One region of the Micromonospora soli genome, then DNA from elsewhere that is predicted to be linked to it. Evidence: riboswitches for the same ligand, from Rfam matches in the RefSeq annotation. Region 1 holds a riboswitch; each other region holds the start of a gene.
What was found. Region 1 has a riboswitch for cyclic di-AMP ahead of Q2K19_RS18775 (coiled-coil domain-containing protein). Riboswitches for the same ligand answer to the same signal wherever they lie in the genome.
Positions count from the first base shown of each region.

Region 1 (7,239 bases):
GGCCACCCTGTCCCGGGCCACCGGCCGGGGCATGCGGGACATCGTCGCCACCATCCAGCGGGAGCAGGACGAGGCGATCCGCTCCCCGGGCAACAGCGTCACGATCGTCTCCGGCGGCCCGGGCACCGGCAAGACGGCGGTGGCCCTGCACCGGGCGGCGTACCTGCTCTACTCCGACCGGGCCCGGTACGCCGGCGGCGGCATCCTGGTGGTCGGGCCGTCCGGGGTGTTCGTCGAGTACATCGCCTCGGTGCTGCCCTCGCTCGGCGAGGAGACGGCCACCCTGCACTCGCTCGGCTCGCTCTTCCCCGGGATGTCCGCCAGCCGCACCGACCCGCCGGCCGTGGCGGCGGTGAAGGGCTCGCTGCGGATGCGCCGGGTGCTGGAGCGCGCGGCGCGGGACGCGGTGCCGGACTCCCCCACCGAGCTGCGCCTGCTCTACCGGGGCGAGCTGCTCCGGCTGGAGCGGGCCGAGCTGGACGCGATCCGGGACCGGATGCTGTCCCGCGGCGCGCGCCGCAACGAGGTGCGCCGGGTCGCCTTCGACGCCGTCCTGGCCGCCCTGTACGCGCAGGCCCGCACGCTGCGGGTCGGCCGGCTGCCGGAGCAGCCCGCGTTCGAGGACGAGATCATCGACCGGCCGGAGTTCCGCGAGTTCCTGAAGGCGTGGTGGCCCCGGCTGCACCCGCGGCACGTGCTCGGCTGGCTCGCCCGCCCCGAGCGGCTGCGCCGGTACGCCGGCGGGGTGCTCTCCGGGGTGGAGATCCGGCTGTTGACCGAGGCGTACCGGAGCCTGGACGCCGAGGGGTTGACGATCGCCGACGTCGCGCTGCTGGACGAGCTGGACGCGCTGCTCGGCAAGCCGGTCCAGCGGCCGAAGCCGAAGCGCGACCCGTTCCAGCTCGCCGGAGGGGTCCGGGAGCTGAGCACGTACGCCGACCGGCAGCGGGCGGCTCGGGCCGCCGCCCGGGAACGGCCGGAGGACTACCGCGAGTTCGCCCACGTCGTGGTCGACGAGTCGCAGGACGTCTCGCCGATGCAGTGGCGGATGATCGGCCGGCGGGGCCGGCTGGCCTCCTGGACGGTGGTGGGAGACCCCGCGCAGACCGCCTGGACGGGCGACCCGGAGGAGCTGACCCGGGCCCGGGACCAGGCGTTGGGGCGGCGTCGCCGGTACCGCTACGAGCTGACCACCAACTACCGGAACTCGGCGGAGATCTTCGCGGTGGCGGCGGCGGAGATCCGCCGGCTCTACCCGGACCTGCCGCTGCCCACCGCGGTGCGCTCCACCGGCGTGGATCCGGTCGAGCTGACCGTGCCCGCCGCCGAGCTGGCCCCGGCCACCGAGGCGGCGGCCCGCGCGCTGCTGGCGCAGGTCGAGGGCACGGTGGGGGTGATCACGCCGGTGCCGCGCCGGGACGAGGTGGCCGGCTGGCTGGGCGGCCTGGGCGGCACGCGGCTCCAGGTGGTGACCAGCCTCCAGGCCAAGGGCATGGAGTACGACGGCGTGGTGCTGGTGGCCCCGACCGAGATCCGGGCCGACCCGGGCTCGGGGGTGCGGACGCTCTACGTGGCGCTCTCCCGGGCCACCCAGCGCCTGACCACGCTGGATCCGGTCGCCTGACGGCTGCCGGCGGCCCGGTGGCACCCGCCGTTTTAGTTGCATACATAGCGATGTGAGCATAGATTGAGCTCGGCCGGGGCGGGGAACGAGAGGGTGTGGGCGTGGGCGCAGGTCATGACCACAGCGGCACGGTGGCCAATGCCGCGCAGCGCCACCGGGGCCGGCTGTGGGGCGCGTTCGGGCTGCTCACCGCCCTGATGCTGGTCGAGGCGGTGGCCGCGTTCGGCACCGGGTCGCTGGCCCTGCTCTCCGACGCCGGGCACATGTTCACCGACGTGCTCGGGATCGGGATGGCCCTGGCCGCGATCACCGCCACCCGCCGAGCCGACACCGACCCGCAGCGCACCTTCGGGCTCTACCGGCTGGAGGTGCTGGCCGCGCTCGCCAACGCGGTGCTGCTCGGCGCGGTCGCCGTCTACGTGCTCGTCGAGGCGGTACGCCGGTTCGGCGAGCCGCCCGAGGTCCTCGCCGGCCCGATGCTCGCCGTCGCGGTGCTCGGCCTGCTCGCCAACCTCGCCGCGTTCGCGCTGCTGCGCACCGGGGCGCAGGAGAGCATCAACCTGCGCGGGGCGTACCTGGAGGTGCTCGGCGACCTGCTGGGCTCGCTCGGCGTGATCGGCGCCGCCCTGGTCATCGCGCTCACCGACTGGTGGTGGGCGGACCCGCTGGTCGCGGTCGCCATCGGGTTGTTCATCCTGCCGCGCACCTGGCGGCTCGGCCGGGCCGCCGTGCGGATCCTGGTGCAGGCCGCCCCCGAGCACCTCCAGGTGACCGCGGTGCACGACCGGCTGGCCGCGGTGCCCGGCGTGGCCGAGGTGCACGACCTGCACGTCTGGACGCTCACCTCCGGGATGGAGGTGGCCTCGGCCCACCTGACCATGCGCCCCGGCGCGGAGGTCGGCGAGGTGCTGGCCGCCGCCCGGGCCGCCCTGCACGACGACTTCCGGATCGACCACGCCACGTTGCAGATCGAACCCGGAGCGTCCCCGGGGGCGTGCGGGTCAGTCGAGTGGTAATTAGGACAATCTTAAATTCGAGTGACTATTGTGGTCCTATGCCGGTTTTGGCCCGACTGTCCGTCCCCGCCACCCGGGCCGCGTCGGGGCACCGCCGGTAGGCTCGATCGCGGCCTCCGCCGGGCGGCGCCCTCCGGCGCCTGCGGTGGCCGTCGCCTAATCGCCGCAGCACGGCGAGCCGGGGAACCACGTACCTGGGGTGCATCCGCGCCAGCGGTAGGGATCTTCCGTCCCGAACCCGTCAGCTAACCCGGTCGGCGGTTGACGGAAGGACACCTGAATGCCATCAGTGGCACCTGTACGACGGACGGCCGCCCGGTTGGCGGCCCTGCTCGTCGCGACGCTCGCCCTCGGCGTCGCGACCGCGCCGGTCTCCCCCGCCTCGGCGGCCACCCCGACCGGCCTGCTCGCCGCCGCCCCCGGCGACGACGAGGGCGGCAGCCCGGCCCTGCGCGCCCAGCTCGACGCGGCCAGCAAGGGCTGGCTGGAGGCGCGGACCGCGCTGAACCGCTCGGTGAGCCGGCAGAAGCAGCTCACCGCCGAGCTCGCCACCATCAACTCCGAGCTGGGCACGCGCGACGCCAAGGTCGGCGAGATCGCCGGTGTGGCGTACCGGACCGGACGGCTCGGCACCGCCGCGGCGCTGCTCGGCAGCAGCAGCCCCGAGGGCTTCATGGACCGCGCCGCCGCGCTCCAGCAGGTCGCCGCGCACGAGGACCGGGCGCTGCGCGACCTCATCGACACCCGGGACCGGGCCACCCGCACCCGGGCCGCGCTGACCGGCGAGATCCAGGAGCAGCGCAAGCAGGTCGCGGTGATGGCCAAGCGCAAGCAGCAGGCGGAGCACGCCCTGGAAGTGGCGAACAACAAGGCGGCCAGCGCCGGCGGCAGCGTGCAGGGCACCTCCCGGGCGAACGCCGAACCGGCCCCGCGCAACGCCGACGGCTCCTGGCCGCCGGAGTCGTGCAGCGTGAACGACCCGACGCCGGCCGACGGCTGCATCACCCCGCGCACCCTGCACGCCCTGCAACAGGCCAAGGCGGCCGGGTTCACCCGGTACGTCTCCTGTTACCGGCCCAGCGGCTCGGGCGAGCACCCGAAGGGCCGGGCCTGCGACTTCGCGGCGCAGAAGGACGGCTTCGGCGGCGTGGCCACCGGCGGCGACAAGACGTACGGCAACAACCTGGCGGCGTACTTCATCCGCAACGCCGACGCCCTCGCCGTGCTCTACGTGATCTGGTACAAGCAGATCTGGCTGCCGAGCAGCGGGTGGAAGGCGTACAGCGGCGGCAACGGCGACCCGTCCAGCGACCACACCAACCACGTGCACCTGTCGGTCTACTGAGGCGGGGGTGGCCCGCCCCGCGCGGCGGGCCACCCTACGCCCCACGACGTACGCCGGATGTCGTCGCGCGCCCCACGACGCCGGGCCGGCGGCGGACCAGCATCGGTGGCATGACCCGACTCTCGCCCACCGGACGCAAGGCCCTGCTGACCCTGCACCTGATCACCTCGCTCGGCTGGCTCGGCGCGGACCTGGTGCTGCTCACCCTGGGCGTCGCCGGGCTGCGCGGCGCCGACCCCGAGCTGGTCTACCCGGCCGCCGGGCTGCTGGTGACCTGGCTCTTCGCCCCGCTGAGCCTGGCGGTCTGGCTGGTCGGGCTGGCCAGCGCGCTGCTCACCCCGTGGGGCCTGCTGCGCTGGCGCTGGGTGCTGGTGAAGTTCGCGCTCACCACCGTGATGCTCGGGCTGGTCCTGCTGCTGCTCACCCCGACCGTGCGCCGGCTCGGCGACCTGGCGCCGGACCTCACCGCCCGGGACCGGCTGGACCTGGTCATCCCGCCGGCGGTCTCCAGCACCCTGCTGATCGTCGCCACCGTGCTCTCCACCTACAAGCCGTGGGGGCGGCTGCGGCGCCCGGCCGCCCCGGCGGGCCGGCCGGCGGTGCCGGCCGGCCGGCGGGCCTGACTCAGGCCGGGCGCCCCTCCAGGGTCGCGCCGAGCCGGCTGGCCAGCCCGAGGTGCGCCGCCCGGGCCTGCCGGAAGGCGTAGCCGAACAGCGGTGCCGGGGCGGAGAGGGTGATCTCGACGTCGATCCGCACCACGCCGTCCGCCTCCTCCCGCAGCCGGGTGTGGTTGCGCACGGTGGTGGCCGGCTGCTGCCGGGCCACGGTCACCACCTCGTCCTCGGTGGCGACCAGCACGTCCGCCTGGTAGGTCACCGGGAAGTGCAGCGGGCCGAGCTCCAGCCGGTCGGTGATCGCGTAGCTGGCCAGCGCGCCGGGGCGGGGCGGCAGCTCGCGGACGCGGACGATCAGCGGATGCAGTTCGCCCTGCCGGTTCAGGTCACCGAGCAGGGCGAGCGCCTCCGCCCGGGTGCAGCGGGCCTGCACCGTGTAGCTGAAGCTGTCGCTGCTGAGCAAGCCGTACCCCCTCGCCGTCGACGGTCCGGACGATCGTCCCGTACCCGGGCCTGGCTGGCAACGGTCGAAGGTCCCCGGCCGGGTGGGGTCGCAGAAGGGGGTGAGGGAGGCGGTCAGGCGCCGGGCAGCAGCTCGGAGCCGCTGTCGGCGAAGTAGGGATCGGGCCCGCCGAAGAGGCCGAGCAGACCGGTCACCCAGAGCTGCCGGTGGACGAAGCGGCTCGGCTCGGTGACCACCAGCTTGACGCCGCTGACCTCGGCGGTCTGGAACCCGGCCACCATCGCGCTGATGCCGACGGAGTCGATGAAGGTGACCAGCCGCATGTTCAGCTCGATCCGCGACGGGCGGCCCTTGGCGAGCACCTCGGCGATCGCTTCCCGCACCTCGTACGCGGTGTCGACGTCGATCTCGCCCCGCGGAGCGATCTGGATGACACCACCCGGCAGAACCGACTTCACGATCGACAGGCTCACGCGAGCACCTCCACTCGCCCGTACGGGCGCCTCATCAGTACGCGGGCCGCGACCGAGAGTATTCCTCCGACACCCTCGGTCGCCACCCCTCGGGATGAGCAATTCGCGGACTGGGCACACCTGGGCATCCCCATCCGGATCCTTTGATTCCTGCTTCCCCGGGACAACTCTCTACACCTGCAACGACCGACGGGTGCCGGCCGATCCGCCGACCCAGGGTAGCGGGCGAGCGCCTGTTCGGCCCGGAGCCGGGCGACCCCGGCGCGTTCGGGTGGTTCCTCCCCCCGTACGCCGAGCGGTGGGCGGGCGGCCCACCGGGGTGGTTTGCGCCCGGTCCGGGGCGGGCACAGCCCGGTGAGCGAACCGTCACACGCGCCGGATGGCCACCGGAGTCCGAGGTGACGCCCGGGACTTCGGCACCCCGAGGAGGTAACACCCATGTTCGGAACCACCCTGCTGGACCGCCGGAGCAAGCCCGAGCGGATCGCGGACCAGGCGTGGGAGCAGCTGCTCTCCGCCGTCAGCTCCGCCGGGGACAGCGTCCGGGACGCCGCCCGCTCCGCCCGCCGCAACGGCGCCGGGCTGACCGACGACGCCACCGGCCTGGTCGGCTCCGCCGCCGAGGAGGCCCGCCGCCGGGCCAGCCTCGCCTTCGACGCGCTCGCCGGTCGCCGGCCGGCGCTGCCCTGGACGCTGTTGATCGCCGCGGCGCTGGCCGGGGCGGCGCTCGGCTGGGCGGCCGGCACCGCCGCCCGGGCCGCCGGAAGCGGCGTCCGCGAGCTGGACGAGATCGAGTTCGTCGACGTGGACCGCCCGGACTCCCCGGTCGGCCTGGACGACTGACCGCACCGCGCCCGGCGGCGTCCCCGGACCGGGGGCGTCGCCGCGCGCGGTTCAGAACGCGGTGACGTTCGCCGGCGCCCGCTCGGCCCGGCTGAGCGCCCGCAGCACGGCCGGCTGCCCGTGCCGGCGTACGGCGAGGCGGGCGAGCAGGGCCAGCACCGGGTCCAGCGCGTCGGCCGGCAGCTCCGGGGTGGGCACGCCGACGCTCACCGCCAGGTCGTCGGAGTGCACGGCCAGCTCCATCAGCCGGGTGGTGAGGTAGTCCTCCAGGGCCAGCGACCACGGCCCCCGGGCCAGGTGCACGACCCGGCCGTCCGGCTCGGCCGGCAGCGTGGCGGCCAGCTCGTCGACCGCGGCGCCGGCCGCGGCGAGCAGCGCCTCAGGGCCGTCGGCGGCGATCCACTCCCCGGAGGCGCGGATGCCCACGTTCACCTCGTCGTCGACCGGTGCGCCGATCCAGGTACCCCGGGCGTAGTGGTCGAGCAGGCCGACCGGCTCGCCCGGCGGGACCGGCTCGGCGAGCACCCCCGGCACTGCGAGGATCTGGAACGCCAGGTGGCCGGCGAGCCCGCCGACCCGGAACTCGGCGAGGGCGCTCGGGGCGTCCCACTGCTCGGCCACCGCGGGGTGGGCGAGCAGCGTCACCGCCGAGCGGGCGGCGGTCAGGTAGGCGGTCCGGATCGGATGCATGGGCGTACCCCTCTCGTCGCGGGTCCGGGAGGCCGAGCCTACTCATCCAAGATCGACCCGGACGGACCCGGAGGCGGTGGAGAGCGCTCCCCGGACCGGCCGGCCCACCCGGATCGGATGAGGACACCTCACCCGGGGTGCGGCCAGGATCGTGGTGCGGGCGTCCGTGCC
Region 1 is NZ_CP130427.1:3,905,499-3,912,737, reverse strand. It holds gene Q2K19_RS18785 (HelD family protein) at 1-1,624, shown strand, start outside; gene Q2K19_RS18780 (cation diffusion facilitator family transporter) at 1,726-2,640, shown strand; cyclic di-AMP (ydaO/yuaA leader) riboswitch at 2,784-2,915, shown strand; gene Q2K19_RS18775 (coiled-coil domain-containing protein) at 2,921-3,985, shown strand; gene Q2K19_RS18770 (hypothetical protein) at 4,096-4,608, shown strand; gene Q2K19_RS18765 (SRPBCC family protein) at 4,610-5,062, opposite strand; gene Q2K19_RS18760 (STAS domain-containing protein) at 5,176-5,535, opposite strand; gene Q2K19_RS18755 (hypothetical protein) at 5,974-6,378, shown strand; gene Q2K19_RS18750 (maleylpyruvate isomerase N-terminal domain-containing protein) at 6,430-7,068, opposite strand.

Region 2 (7,239 bases), 2.2 Mb from region 1:
GTTGATCAGCAGGGTGACGTCGCCGGCGAGTGCGGCGGCGGCCGCCACCGACGCCGGGTCGGTGATGTCCAGCCGCACCGGGGTGACCCCGGGCAGATCTACGGTGTCGGGGTTGCGGGCGCCGGCGTAGACGGTGGCGCCGCGGGCCAGCAGTTCGGCGGCCAGGTGCCGGCCGAAGCCGCGGTTGGCCCCGGTGACCAGGGCTGTGCGTCCAGAGATCTTCATGTGTCGCTCCTGAGGGTGTGGCCGAGATCGGCGGGTCAGGCCGTCGCCGGGAGCAGGCCGGGGCCGGGCAGCACGTCCACCTCGCCGGGCGACACGTCGTGCCCGGCCGCGCAGCGCAGCCGTACGTGCACGGCGGCGCCGCAGTCGTGGTGGGCCACCCGGACCGACGGTCCGGTCTCGGAGACGGCGTACGTGTCGCCCCACTGCCGCAGCGCGGCGAGCACGGGCAGCAGGTCCCGCCCCTTGGCGGTGAGCACGTACTCGTCGCGGGTGCGTTGCCCCGGCTGCCGGTAGGGCCGCCGCTCCAGCAGGCCGTCGGTGACGAGCTGCTTCAGCCGGGCGGCGGCCACCGGCTCGCTGACCCCGGCCCGGCGGGCGAAGTCGTCGAAGCGCCGGGTGCCGAACGACGCCTCCCGCAGCAGCAGCAGGGTGGTCCGGTTGCCCACCACGTCGAGCGCCCGGGCGATCGAGCAGTTGGCGGCGGACCAGGTGTCACGCTGCGCGAGGAAGTCGGTCATGCCGTTGACGCTACCCGGCTGACTTAGGAAAACAAAAGTCAGCTATCTCACGCCGCGACGCGCCGGCGAGCGGGAACAACCCACGCCTCAGACCTGACCCGCGTAGAAGCCGTACCGGGCGAGCGGTTCGACGATCTGCTGCTCCTCGTACGACAGGTGCGACAGCAGGGTGTCGGTGAGGAGGTCCACCGCCTTCTGGATCTCGGTGAAGTCGCCCGGGTTGCGGATCAGGTCGACCAGCGCCCGGTCCACGCCCTCGACCACGTCGTGGATCACCACGTGCTCCGCCTCCAGCCGGTCGAGCACGGGGGCCAGCCCCGGGTCCGCGCGCCGCAGGTGCGGGAAGACCGAGTTGTCCTCCAGCCCGTGATGCTGGGTCACCACCGTGCAGTACGCGGCGCAGTACGCCCCCAACGTCCAGTTGTTCTGCCGCATGGTCATCTGGTTGAGCACGGCCCGGGCGGCACCGGCGGAGACCACCCCGCGCCGGACCTGCCCCAGCAGGTCGCGCACCTGCGCCAGCTCCTGCCGCAGGTGGTCGTGCACGTCGACGAGGTGAGCGCCGACCGCCTGGTCGTGCGGGGTGTAGACGTGCCCGGCCGGCGCCGGCGGGGCGACCGGGCGGGTGGACTCGTCCCAGAGCTGGTGGTCGGTCAGCCGTACCCCCGGATCGGGGGTGGGGGTGACCGCGAGCGTGGTGGCGCCCCCGGCCTCGACCGCCTCCTGCTGTTCCTCGGTGGCCCCGGCCCGGGCGCCGGGCTGGGCACGTTCCGCGGCGACCAGCTCCCGCACGGCGGGCGCGACCTCCTGCCCGAAGAGCTGGATCGCGGTGGGGTCGTCGGCGCCGAGGATGAAGGTGGAGATGCCGTGGTCCAGCACCAACCCGGCCAGCTCCTCCACCCACTGCTTCGGCGGGCCGGCGAGGAAACCGCCGGAGGACCGGGTGAACCGACCGCTGATGTTCAGCAGCCGCCGCACCGACCGGGGGTCTCGCCCGGCGCCCTCGGCGCTCTCGTCGATGACGGCGTTCATCGCCGGCAGCTCGGCCGGCCCGTCCGGCAGGTACGCCAGCGACGGCAGCCAGCCGTCCGCCGCGCGCCCCACCAGCCGCAGCATCCGCGGCTTGTACGCGCCGACCCAGATCTCCACCGGGTGGGCCGGCGCCGGCCCCCGCTTCGCCCCGACCACCCGGTAGTACGTGCCCGGCACCCGGACCATGCCGCGCTGCTCGACGTTCCAGACCTCGCGGATGACCCGGATCGCCTCGTCGAGGGCGTCCACCGCCTGCCCGGCGCTGAGCCGCCGTCCGCCGACCGCCTCGATCGCCTCCCAGAACGCGCCGGCCCCCAGGCCCAGCTCCACCCGGCCGCCGCTGAGCAGGTCCAGGCTGGCCACGCTACGGGCGAGCACCACCGGTTGGCGCAGCGGCAGGTTCAGCACGTTGCCGGCCAGCCGGATGCGGCTGGTCGCCGCGGCCAGGTACGACATCAGCGTCCAGGTGTCCAGGAAGCCCGGCTGGTACGGGTGGTCCTGGAAGGTGAGCAGGTCCAGGTTGGCCTGCTCGCAGCGCTTCGCCAGCGCCACCACCTGCTCGACCTGGCCGGCGACGGGCGTGATGAACCCGCCGAAGGTCAGGTCGTGTCCGTAGTCAGTCATGGTCCTCCGCCTGCGCACCGGCCCGGCGACCGCGCCGGACCTCGCCACCGTAGTCCGCGCCGGGCCGGCGCGCCCCCGCTCCCCGACCGCAAGGACTGTTCACAATGTGGGGATTGCAGTGGTGTCGGTGAATGTGAGAACCGCATAGGCTGCTGGTGATCGGCCGCACGTTCCTCCGGAAGGAGCGACCCGTGACCCGTCACCGCCCCCTCGGCCTATCCCTCCTCCTCGTCGCGGTCACCGCCGTGGCCGCACCGCCGCCGGCCGCCGCCGCCGGCCTGCCGTACCAGGACCCGACGCTGCCCGTCGCGACCCGCGTGGCCGACCTGCTCGCCCGGATGAGCCTGGACGAGAAGATCGGCCAGATGACCCAGGCCGAGCGCGGCTCGGTCACCGCCACCGACCTGACCACCTACCGGCTCGGCTCGGTCCTCTCCGGTGGCGGCTCCGCGCCCTCGCCGAACACCGCCACCGCCTGGGCCGACATGTACGACGGCTTCCAGCGGGGCGCCCTCGCCACTCCGCTCGGCATTCCGATGATCTACGGCGTGGACGCCGTGCACGGCCACAACAACGTCGTCGGTGCGACGATCTTCCCGCACAACATCGGGCTCGGCGCCACCCGCGACCCCGCCCTGGTGCAGCAGATCGGCCAGGCCGTCGCCGAGGAGATCACCGGCACCGGGGTGGACTGGGACTTCGCGCCCTGCCTCTGCGTCGCCCGCAACGACCGCTGGGGCCGCACCTACGAGTCGTTCGGCGAGACCCCGGACCTGCCGTCGAGCATGTCCACCCTGGTCACCGGCCTGCAGGGCGCCACCCTCGGCGGTCCCACCTCGGTGCTCGCCACCGCCAAGCACTACCTCGGCGACGGCGGCACCACCGGCGGGGTGGACCAGGGGAACACCCAGCTGAGCGAGGCCGACCTACGGGCCATCCACCTGCCCCCGTTCCAGGCGGCCGTCCAGCGTGGCGTCGGCGCGGTGATGATCTCCTACAGCAGCTGGAACGGCGTGAAGCTGCACGGCCACCAGTACCTGATCACCACCGTCCTCAAGGGAGAACTGGGCTTCTCCGGCTTCGTGGTCTCGGACTGGAACGGCATCGACCAGATCGACGGCGCCGCGGGCTTCACCGCCGCCGAGGTGAGCACGGCGATCAACGCCGGCATCGACATGGTCATGGTGCCCACCGCCTGGAAGACCTTCATCAGCACGCTCCGGGCCGAGGTGCAGAACGGGCACGTGCCGATGAGCCGGATCGACGACGCCAACCGGCGCATCCTCACCAAGAAGTTCGAGCTGGGCCTCTTCGAGCGGCCGTACACCGACCGGAGTTGGACCTCGACGGTCGGCAGCGCCACCCACCGGGCGCTGGCCCGGCAGGCCGTCCGCGAGTCCCAGGTGCTGCTGAAGAACTCCGCCGGCATCCTGCCGCTCGCCCGGGACAACAACAAGATCTTCGTGGCCGGCAGGAACGCCGACAACATCGGCAACCAGAGTGGCGGTTGGACCATCTCCTGGCAGGGCTCCTCCGGCAACATCACCCCGGGCACCACCATCCTCCAGGGCATCCGCGCCGCCGTCGGTCCGACCACGACGGTCACCTACAACCAGCGCGGCACCGGCATCAACAGCAGCTACCGGGCCGCCATCGCGGTGGTCGGCGAGACGCCGTACGCCGAGGGCCAGGGCGACCGCACCGGCAGCATGAGCCTGGACCGGGAGGACCTTCGGACAATCACGACGCTGCGTAATGCCGGCGTGCCGGTGATCGTGGTGCTGGTCTCCGGGCGGCCGCTGGACATCGCGGCGGAGCTGCCCAAGTGGGACGGGCTGCTCGCCTCGTGGCTGCCCGGCACCGAGGGCGCCGGCGTCGCGGACGTCCTCTTCGGCGGGTACGCGCCCACCGGCAAACTGCCGATGACCTGGATGAACTCGGTCAGCCAGCAGCCCATCAACGCCGGCGACGGCCAGGTCCCGCTCTACGCGCAGGGCTACGGCCTGACGTACTGAAGGGACGGCTGCGGGACCGGCTTGGACGGTCACTGTGGGTGATGCGTGTGCTTGTAGGGCATGTTCGGCCGGTCCGCAACTCGGAGTGGGCGGACGTCGCTCGGCCGGGTGAAGAACTTCACAAGAAGTGGGCGACCGTCCCAAACCGGACCTAACGTCGTCTCCGTTCGCGATCGCGGACACCGCAGGCCGGTAACGCCTAATTCCGCCACCGGCCGGCGGGACCTGGACCTCAGGCGGAAGCGGGGGACCCACACGTTCCTCGGTGCTCGACACCTCGGGGTGAAGCCGCCGGCCGGCGGCCGGGCTCCTCGGCCCGAACCCGACAGCTCACCTCGTCGGCGTGGAGGAATCCCACATGGCAAGTGCACATATCGCCCGTCCCCAGCGGACCACCCGGCGTCGCGTCGCCGTCGGCGCGCTCGTCGCCGGCGCGGCCACCGGCGCCGCCGCCCTCCTCGGTCCGACCGCCCCGGCCAGCGCGTCCAGCGTGAACTGGGACGCGATCGCCCAGTGCGAGTCCGGCGGCAACTGGCACATCAACACCGGCAACGGCTACTACGGCGGTCTCCAGTTCACCCGGAGCACCTGGAACGGCTACGGCGGTGGGAAGTACGCCAGCCGTGCCGACCTCGCCAGCCGCAGCGAGCAGATCGCCATCGCCGAGAAGGTCCTCGACGGCCAGGGCATCGGCGCCTGGCCGGTCTGCGGCAAGAAGGCCGGCTCGACCAAGCACTACTCGGCCAAGTCGGACAGCGGGTCGAAGAAGAAGTCGACCAGGAAGGCCACGAAGGACCGGTCGTCGCGCAGCGACCACGCCACCCACAAGCAGCGGCGTACCGCGCCGAGCACCGGCGGTGGCAGCTACGTGGTCAAGCGCGGTGACACCCTGTCCGAGATCGCCGGCGCGCACCAGGTCGCCGGCGGCTGGCACGCGCTGTACGAGCGCAACAAGGGCGTGGTCGGCGGCAACCCGGGTCTGATCTTCCCGGGCCAGCGGCTGCGCCTGCACTGAGGCACCACCGGACCCGACCTCCCCGGCGGTCCGAGCGGAACGCCCGACCGGTCTCCCGGTCGGGCGTTCCGCGCGTCTCGTCCCGTGACGCCACGCCGCAGCCGCTCAGCCCACGGCCGCCCGACCGCCTGGCTGGGGCGGCGGGAGCAGGAGCGCGGCAAGCCCCGCGCCGAGCAGGCAGACGGCGGCGTTCACCCCGACGGCGGTGGTGACCCCGCGCAGTACGGCCCCGGCGCCCTCGGTGCCCAGGCCGTGCACGACCGCGGCCAACACCGCGGACATGACCGGGATGCCGACGGTGATCCCCACCTGCTGGCTCAGCGTGGCTATGCCGGTCGCCAGGCCCTGCTCGCCGTCGGGCAGGCCGGACGTCGCGGTCACCATGAAGCCGACGATCACCACCAGGTTGGCCACCCCACCGACGAACGTGGTGACGAGCAGCAGCACCATCCACCCCCGGTCCGGGCCGAGCAGGAGCAGCGGCGCGGTCGCCTTCGCCGCCCTCTGGTCCCGGCATCCGGTGCAGACCTGCGTCTCCGGCACCAACCGGTTCCGGCATCCGGTGGTGGGGGAGTTCGACCTCGACTTCGAGATGTTGCACCTGCCCGGGAAGGCCGGCCACCGACTGATGACCTACCCGGCGGCGGCCGGGTCGCCGGCCGAGGCGGCGCTCCGCCTCCTCCACGCGGACCTCAGCGCGGAGGCCGTCGGCGTGCGCCAGCGGGCGTGAACAGACCGCCGGTCAACCGCGCGTTCCGCCGGCGGCTGGCTGCCGACACGCCGCCGGAGGTGTGTCAGGGCTGCTCGCTGTACCGGCGGACGTTCTGAGCGGTGTGGACCGCGTCGCTGTCGGGCGCGGTTGCTATCGTCACGGTGCTCCGGAAAGACGTGAAGAAAGCGCGGCTATGACCATCGACCCGTTCTCCGCGGCCGCGAGCCTCGACGAGCTGCTCACCCAGACCGAGCAGGCCCTGTCCTTCATGCGCTCGCGGGACGGTGGGCACGCCGACGGCGACCCGGGCGAGCTGCTCCGCGCCGAGGGCGCCGCGGCCGACGGCCTGGTCCGGGTGGTGGCCGTCCAGGGTGGCCGGCTCGAGTCCGTCAGCGTCGACCCGGCGTTGGCCGGGGCCGGCTGGGAGACCGTCTGCGAGCACGTGGTGGCGGCAGCCAATGTCGCGCTCGCCGAACTCGACGCGCGGGTCACCGCCTCGGCGCGGGCCGACGTCGATGCGCTCGCCGCGCGGCTCGGCGGCCTGCCGGAGCAGTCGGTGCGGCAGAAGGAGACGTTCGGCCGAGCGATGGAGAGCGTGGTCGCCCGGCTCAACCGGAACGGGGAGCCGGCCGCTCGGGCGGATCGCCCGGCGTGACCGCGGTGCCCTCGCGCGGGGCCTGACACGCGCGGGGCCTGACACGACGGAGCGGCCGGTCGTCGGGAGGACGACGACCGGCCGCTCCGGTGTTGCTCAGGACAGGGTGACCGCCGTGTCGTCGACGACGAAGGAGGTCTGCAGGGAGCTGTCCTCCACGCCGCTGAACGAGATGCTCACGGTGGTGCCGGCCAGCGACGAGATGTCGAAGGACTTCTGCACGTAGCCGGTGTTCCGGTTGAGGTTGGAGTAGGTGGCCAGGGTGGTGCTGCCCGCCTTGACGGTCAGCTTGTCGTAGGCGGTGGTGGTGGTCGACTCCGCGGTGTCGATGTGGAGCCAGAACGTCAACGTCGCCCGGCAGCCGGACGGGATCGCCACCGACTGGGACAGGGTGTCGGTGTGGGTGGTGCCGTAGCCGTCCAGCCACGCCTTCCACGAGCCGC
Region 2 is NZ_CP130427.1:6,064,144-6,071,382, reverse strand. It holds gene Q2K19_RS28695 (SDR family oxidoreductase) at 1-225, opposite strand, end outside; gene Q2K19_RS28690 (winged helix-turn-helix transcriptional regulator) at 261-743, opposite strand; gene Q2K19_RS28685 (LLM class flavin-dependent oxidoreductase) at 831-2,399, opposite strand; gene Q2K19_RS28680 (glycoside hydrolase family 3 protein) at 2,591-4,414, shown strand; cyclic di-AMP (ydaO/yuaA leader) riboswitch at 4,601-4,768, shown strand; gene Q2K19_RS28675 (LysM peptidoglycan-binding domain-containing protein) at 4,773-5,429, shown strand; gene Q2K19_RS28670 (hypothetical protein) at 5,535-5,879, opposite strand; gene Q2K19_RS28665 (MmyB family transcriptional regulator) at 5,860-6,159, shown strand; gene Q2K19_RS28660 (YbaB/EbfC family nucleoid-associated protein) at 6,335-6,796, shown strand; gene Q2K19_RS28655 (M4 family metallopeptidase) at 6,893-7,239, opposite strand, start outside.
Region 2: it holds a riboswitch for cyclic di-AMP, as region 1 does, so the genes downstream of both, Q2K19_RS28675 (LysM peptidoglycan-binding domain-containing protein) here and Q2K19_RS18775 (coiled-coil domain-containing protein) in region 1, are expected to answer to the same signal.

Region 3 (7,239 bases), 1.7 Mb from region 1:
GCAGGCCGTGCTCCGCGATGAAGTAGAAGGCCGGTGAGAAGCGTGGCTAGTGGCCCGTGGATGGCCCATCGGGCGCTGGCGGCCCGTGGAACATCGAAGGCCCTGACCGGGACTGACGTCCTGATCAGGGCCTTTCGTGTGGAGCGGGTGACGGGAATCGAACCCGCACTGTCAGCTTGGGAAGCTGATGTTCTGCCATTGAACTACACCCGCAGGCGGCACCACTGTACCTGAGGTCACCACCTCCGTGCACGCAGGTACCCCTGCGGCGGCTTCCGGCCGCCCCGCAACCGCCCCGAAACGATCTCGCAACGGCCCGGGCCCACCGAGCAGCAGAAAGTTTCCCCACGGCAACATATGGTCGTTTTCAAATCCTTCGATCGGTTGTAACGTCTCCCCAACGTTCTCCGACTCGGCGTGACATACCCCCCTGTCGCGCCGGCAGAAAGAGGTGGGCCCATGGGACTCCGTCCCAACCTGCTGACCCGGCGGGCCGCCGGCGTCGCGTCGACGACCCTCGCGCTGCTGCTGAGCACCGGCGCCGTTGGCGTCGTCCCCGCTGCGTCGGCCTTCTCCGCCGCCCCGGGCGGCTCCTGCGCCGAGCCGGCCGACGCGCACTCGAACGCCCGGGTCGCGAAGGGTGGCAGCAGCAAGCTCGACCCAAACGAGCTGACCGCCCAGCAGGTCCGCGACCGCGAGGCCGACCTCGCCGCCGCCCTGCGTGAGCGGGCCGCCTTCCGGGGTGGCGCCCAGGCCGCCGCTCCGCTGGCCACCGTCACCATCCAGGTCGTCGTGCACGTCATCCAGCGGGACACCACCCGCGCCGGCGGCAACATCCCGGACTCGATGGTCACCCAGCAGATCGACGTGCTGAACAAGGCCTACAGCGGCGCCACCGGCGGCGCCCCGACCGCCTTCAGCTTCCAGCTCCAGAAGGTGCACCACGTCACCAACGCGGCGTGGTACCCGATCGTCCAGGGCTCCTCGGCGGAGCGGCAGATGAAGTCCTCGCTGCGTGAGGGCGGCAAGAGCACCCTCAACATCTACCTGGGCGAGCTGAGCGACGACCTGCTCGGCTGGGCCACCTTCCCGAAGCGCAAGCTCGACAGCATGGACGGCGTGGTTGCGCTGAGCGAGTCGCTGCCGGGTGGCACCGCGACCAACTACAACCAGGGCGACACCGGCACCCACGAGATCGGCCACTGGCTGAACCTCTACCACACCTTCCAGGGTGGCTGCTCCGGCTCGGGCGACAGCGTCGACGACACCCCCGCCGAGAGCTCGCCGGCGTTCCAGTGCCCCACCGGGCGGGACACCTGCGCTGCGGCCGGCCTGGACCCGATCACCAACTTCATGGACTACACCTACGACTCGTGCATGTACCAGTTCACCGCTGGTCAGGCGAGCCGGATGCTGACCGCGTGGAACGCCTACCGCGCGGCATGACCATCCCGCGCTGAACGCGGAACGCCGGTGCCGGTCCCGTCCTCGGACGGGGCCGGCACCGGCGCTTTGGTGGGCTCAGGCGGCCGGGCGGCGGGTATCGAAGCCGTGCCGGCCGCGCCGGACCTCGGCGGCGGTACGGCGGGTCGGGCCGGTCGCCCGCGGGTCGAGCCAGACCCTTACCTGCGGCCGGCCGGCGCCGGGCCGGGTCGTCTGGTCACGCCGGGTGAGCATCGCCACGTCGACGGTGAACTCGAACAGCCGCCAGTCGACCTGCGGCGCGGCGCGGCCCAGCTCGGCCAGCCGGGCCACGGTCGCCGGGTCGCTCACCGGGCGGGCCCGACCGGCGACGTACGCCTCGTCGTCGCTCTCCTCGGGCGGGAACGAGTGCAGGGCGTAGCGGCCGTCGCGTTCGAGGTCGCGGCGCTTGGGCGAGTCGATGACGAAGCAGTAGAGCCCGTCGTCGGTGATCACCGGAGAGACCGGGTGGACCCGGGGACCTCCGTCGGCGCGGACTGTGGCGAGGTAGCCGAAGCCCGGCCCGTACTGCTGCAGGAGAAGGCGGATCTCGTCGGCGAGTCGGGGCTCGTCGGCGGCGAATTCGGACCAGGAAGCCATGTGGACATTCTATCGAACAGGTGTACGAAGATGTAGTCCGACACGCAGGTCACCCGTTCTGGTCGCTATGGTGTTCCGATGCTGCTCTCCGACCGGGACCTGGTCACCGAGATCAAGGCAGGCACGCTCGCTCTGGAGCCCTTCGAGCCCACGCTGGTGCAACCGTCCAGCATCGACGTACGCCTGGACCGGCTCTTCCGGGTCTTCAACAACCACCTCTACACGCACATCGACCCGGCGGTCCAGCAGGACGACCTGACCTCGATGGTGGAGGTGCCGGAGGGCGAGCCGTTCGTCCTGCACCCGGGCGAGTTCGTGCTCGCTTCGACGCTTGAGGTGATCTCGCTCGGCGACCAGCTCGCCGGCCGGCTGGAGGGCAAGTCCAGCCTGGGCCGGCTCGGGCTGCTCACCCACTCGACGGCGGGCTTCATCGACCCCGGCTTCTCCGGACACGTCACGCTGGAGCTCTCCAACGTGGCGAACCTGCCGATCACCCTCTGGCCGGGCATGAAGATCGGGCAGCTCTGCATCTTCCGGCTCTCCTCGCCGGCCGAACACCCGTACGGCTCCGAGATCTACGGCTCGCGCTACCAGGGCCAGCGCGGCCCCACCCCGAGCCGCTCCTGGCAGAACTGGCGGGTCTGGCCCACCCGCTGAGCAGCGCCAGCGCGTTAAGCGGGGCCCCTTCCTCTACCTCACGCGTTAAGAAGGGGCCCCTGCTTGCCGCTCAGCCCGGGCGGCCGTAGCTGTTGATCTGGCCGTCGTCGACGCGTTTCATCGTGATCGGTTTGCCGGACTGGGAGGCGTGCACCACCCAGCCGCCACCGACGTACATCGCCACGTGGTGCAGGTCGCTGTAGTAGAAGACCAGGTCACCGGCGCGCAGCTCGCTGCGGCTCACCCGCCGGGTGACGTCGTGCTGCTGGGCGGCGTTGTGCGGCAGGGAGACCCCGGCCTTGGCCCAGGCCGCCATGGTGAGGCCGGAGCAGTCGTAGTGGTCCGGGCCGGCGGCACCCCAGACGTAGATCTTGCCGATCTGGGCGCAGGCGAACTTGACCGCGACCCCGGCGGGGCCGCCCGGGTAGCCGGCGGGGCAGGGGGCGGGACGCAGCGGGCCGCCGCCGCCGTTGCCGTAGACCTTGAGCCGCAGCTTCTGGAGCCGGGCGATCTCGGCGTCGATCTGCTTCTTCTGCGCCGCGAGCTGGGCCTCGGTGCGGGCCAGCTTGGCGATCATCAGGTCCAGCGGCTTCTTCTTCGCGGCCAGCTGGTCGCGCAGGTCGGCGACGGCCTGCACCTGCTGCTGCTGGCGGTGGGCGAAGCGGTCGAGCAGTTCCAGGCTGTCGACCACCTCGCCCGGCGACCGGCTGCCCAGCAGCGCGTTGACGGTGGAGAGGTTGTCCCCCTTGTAGGCGTCGGCGGCGAGCCCGCCGACCCGGCCGAGCGCGGCGTCCACCTGGGCCTGCAGCGGGGCGATCTGCTTGGCCAGCGCCGCGGCCTGCTTGCGCTTGACGGCGAGGTCCCCGCGGGTGGCGTTGACCTGCTCGATGATCGGTTCGAGCTTGTTCCAGTCCCGGTCGATCTGGGCTTCGATCTCGGCGACCGACGGTTCGGCGTGGGCCGCCGTGGCGCCGCCGGTCAGGATGACGGCGGTGCCGACCAGGGCGGCGAGGGCGGTGGTGCAGCGGGACCAGCGTGAACGCGGCGCAGCCGTCACCCGGTCGACCGACCGGATCGACGGTGGCCGCGGGGCATGGTGTGCCACCGGGCTCCGTACTCCTTCTTCCCGACCGCCTACCGGGTTAGCTGACGGGTTCGGGCGGGAAGGGAGCCGCCCTACCGCAGTGGCTGCGGATTCACCCCAGATACCTGGGTCCCCGGCTCGCCCGGAGGCGACTCGGCGGTGTCGGACCGTCACCACCCGGGCTGGGTCGTGAAGCTGCCGGTCGACGATTGACCAGAGTAGAGATGGCCGTTATCAATTAGCAACCCGAGACGCCGTGACACTCCGTACGGGAATTCGCGGCCACTCCAGCCCGGTCGAAGATTTTTTTCAACCCACATCACTATCCGGAAAGCTATTGACCACAGGGCGGGTGCGGAGTGAGGGTGAGGGTCGCAGTGACCCCCATCCCTGTCTGGAGGTTTGATGCACCTCTCACCCCCGCCGTCGGGCAGACGGATACTGCTGGCCGCCGCCGTCGCGGCGACCGCTGCCCTCGCGGCCACCGGCCCGGTGGCCGCCGAACCCATCACCGCCCCCACCGTCGACCGCCAGCAGCAGTACGCCGCGGCGGCCGGCGAGTACGGCGTGCCGCAGAACGTCCTGCTCGGCGTCTCCTACCTGGAGTCCCGCTGGGACACCCACGCGGGCCAGCCCAGCACCAGCGGCGGCTACGGCCCGATGCACCTGACCGACGCCGAGCAGGTGGCCTCGACCCCGTCCAGCGCGCACGTGGACGAGAACGAGGACCCGCGGGGCGACGACGCACGACCGCTCACCGTCGACCCGGCCATCGCCGCCGCGCCGTCCGGGGACGTGCTGCCCCAGGCGTCCCTGCAGACCGTCGACGCCGCCGCCGCGCTCACCGGCCTGTCGGTGGAGACGCTGCGCAGCGACGCCACCGCCAACATCCGCGGCGGGGCGGCGCTGCTCGCGTCGTACCAGAAGGCACTGGGCGGGCCGGTCGGTGCCGGCAGCGACCCGGCGGCCTGGTACGGCGCGGTGGCCCGCTACTCCGGCGCGGACACCGAGGACGCCGCGGCGGCCTTCGCCGACGAGGTGTACGACCAGATCGGCCAGGGCGCCAGCCGGACCACCGACGACGGGCAGCGGGTGACCCTCGCCGCCGCGGCGGTGACGCCGGACGAGTCCGGGCTGCACAAGCTGGGGCTGCGCCGCGCCGAGCGGCCGGACGGGCTGGAGTGCCCGGTCCGCGTCGCCTGCGAGTGGATCCCCGCGCCGTACGAGAAGTACGGCCCGGGCGCCGGCGACTACGGCAACCACGACCTGGGCGCCCGGCCCGCCCAGCAGAAGATCGAGTACATCGTCATCCACGACACCGAGGGCTACTTCGGTCCCAGCGTGAACCTGGTCAAGGACAAGACCTACCTGGGCTGGCACTACACGCTGCGCTCGGCGGACGGCTACATCGCCCAGCACATCAAGGCCAAGGACGTGGGCTGGCACGCCGGCAACTGGTACGTCAACGCCAAGTCCATCGGCATCGAGCACGAGGGCTTCGCCGGCCACGGCACCTGGTACACCGAGGCGATGTACCGCACCTCGGCCAAGCTGGTCCGCCACCTGGCGCTGCGGTTCCAGGTCCCGCTGGACCGGCAGCACATCCTCGGCCACGACAACGTGCCCGGCACCACCGCGGGCACCGTGGCCGGCATGCACTGGGACCCGGGCCCCTACTGGGACTGGTCGCACTACTTCGACCTGATGAAGGCGCCGTTCCAGGGCACCGGCACGCCGCACAGCGGCCTGGTCACCATCGACCCGGACTACGCCACCAACCAGCCCGCCTTCATCGGCTGCAACCAGCAGCCGCCGGGCGTGCCGAAGCCGACGCCGCCGGCCGCGCCGTGCCCGCTCCGCGGCTCTTCCTCGGTCATCCTGCACACCGCGCCGAGCGAGCTCGCGCCGCTGGTCAACGACCGCGGCCTGCGCCCGAACGGCACGCCGGACACCATGTACATCTCCGACCACGGCGCCCGCGCCTCGGCCGGTCAGACGTACGCCCTGGCGGACGTGCAGGGCGACTGGACGGCGATCTGGTACCTCGGCCAGAAGGCCTGGTTCTACAACCCGGCCGCCGCGCCCACCGCGAAGTGGGCGCAGGGCTCTGTGGTGACGCCCAAGCCCGGGAAGACCACCATCCCGGTGTACGGGCGGGCCTACCCCGAGCGGGCGGCCTACCCGGCCGGGGTGCCGTACCAGACCATCTCCCCGCTCCAGTACACCTTCGCCGCGGGCCAGCGGTACGCGGTCGGCGGGGTCCTGCCGGGCGAGTACTACCGCGCCGTCACCTTCGACGGCTCCTCGCCGGGTGACTGGACCGTGATCCGGGGCGAGAACCGGTACGTGCAGATCCAGTTCGGCCACCGCGTGATGTTCGTGAATCTGGACGACGTGCAGATCCAGCCGGCGTCGGTCGGCTCTCCGGAGTAGTCCCGTCGGGACGACGAAGGCCCCCGGTCCGCGCGGACCGGGGGCCTTCGTGCTGCTCTGGGCGGGTCAGGTGACCCGGCGGTAGCCGGCGACCGGCATGTAGGCCACCTTCGCGACCTGGACCGGTTTGCCGGTCCGGGGCGCGTGCACCATCAGCCCGTTGCCGAGGTAGAGCCCGACATGGTGCAGGTCGCTGTAGAAGAAGACCAGATCACCTGGTCGGGCGTCGGCGCGGGAGACCGCCCGGCCCTCGTTCCACTGCGCGCCCGTGAAGTGGGTGAGGTAGATGCCCGCCGCCTTGTAGGCGTACTGGGTGAGACCGGAGCAGTCGAAGGAGTTCGGCCCGGTGGCGCCCCAGACGTACGGGTCGCCGACCTGCGCGCAGGCGGTCTTGATCGCGATCCGGGCGGCGCTGCTCACCACGCCGTCGATGGCCGGGCAGCCCTCCGGGCGGATCGAGGTCACCGGCAGCATCTTGGTCAGCCGCTTGATCTCGGAGTCGATCTGCTTCTTCTTCGCCGCCAGCTCGTCCCGCTGCTTGATCTGGGTGGCGATCAGCGCGTCCAGCTTCTGCTTCTGCCGGTTGTACTTGTCGCGGACGGCGAGCACGCCGGCGATCTGCTTGTGCTGCTCCTCGGCCAGCCGGTCGAGGATGACGAGCTGCTCGCCGAGGGTGCCCGGCTTGGTGCTCACCAGCAGCGCGCCGATCTCCTGCGAGGGACCCTGGATGTAGTAGCGGGCCGCCATGTCGCCGACCCGGTTCATCGCCAGGGCCGACTCCAGCTCCAGCGGCACCATCTTCTTCTCGAGGTCGTCCGACTTCTTCTGGTTGACCTTGAGCTGGGACCGAATCTTGTTGTAGCTCTCGATGGTGGGCTCGAGCTGTTCCCACTGCTTGTCGATCTGTGCGTCGATCTCATCCACCGACGGCGCCGCGTGCGCCGGAGCCGCCAGCAGCCCGGCGCCGACCGCGACGGCCGCGACCAGGGTGAGGAGACGGCGTA
Region 3 is NZ_CP130427.1:2,251,832-2,259,070, forward strand. It holds tRNA gene Q2K19_RS10765 (tRNA-Gly) at 140-213, opposite strand; gene Q2K19_RS10770 (zinc metalloprotease) at 460-1,446, shown strand; gene Q2K19_RS10775 (pyridoxamine 5'-phosphate oxidase family protein) at 1,522-2,061, opposite strand; gene dcd (dCTP deaminase) at 2,140-2,718, shown strand; gene Q2K19_RS10785 (C40 family peptidase) at 2,789-3,823, opposite strand; cyclic di-AMP (ydaO/yuaA leader) riboswitch at 3,836-3,971, opposite strand; gene Q2K19_RS10790 (N-acetylmuramoyl-L-alanine amidase) at 4,208-6,235, shown strand; gene Q2K19_RS10795 (C40 family peptidase) at 6,302-7,239, opposite strand, start outside.
Region 3: it holds a riboswitch for cyclic di-AMP, as region 1 does, so the genes downstream of both, Q2K19_RS10785 (C40 family peptidase) here and Q2K19_RS18775 (coiled-coil domain-containing protein) in region 1, are expected to answer to the same signal.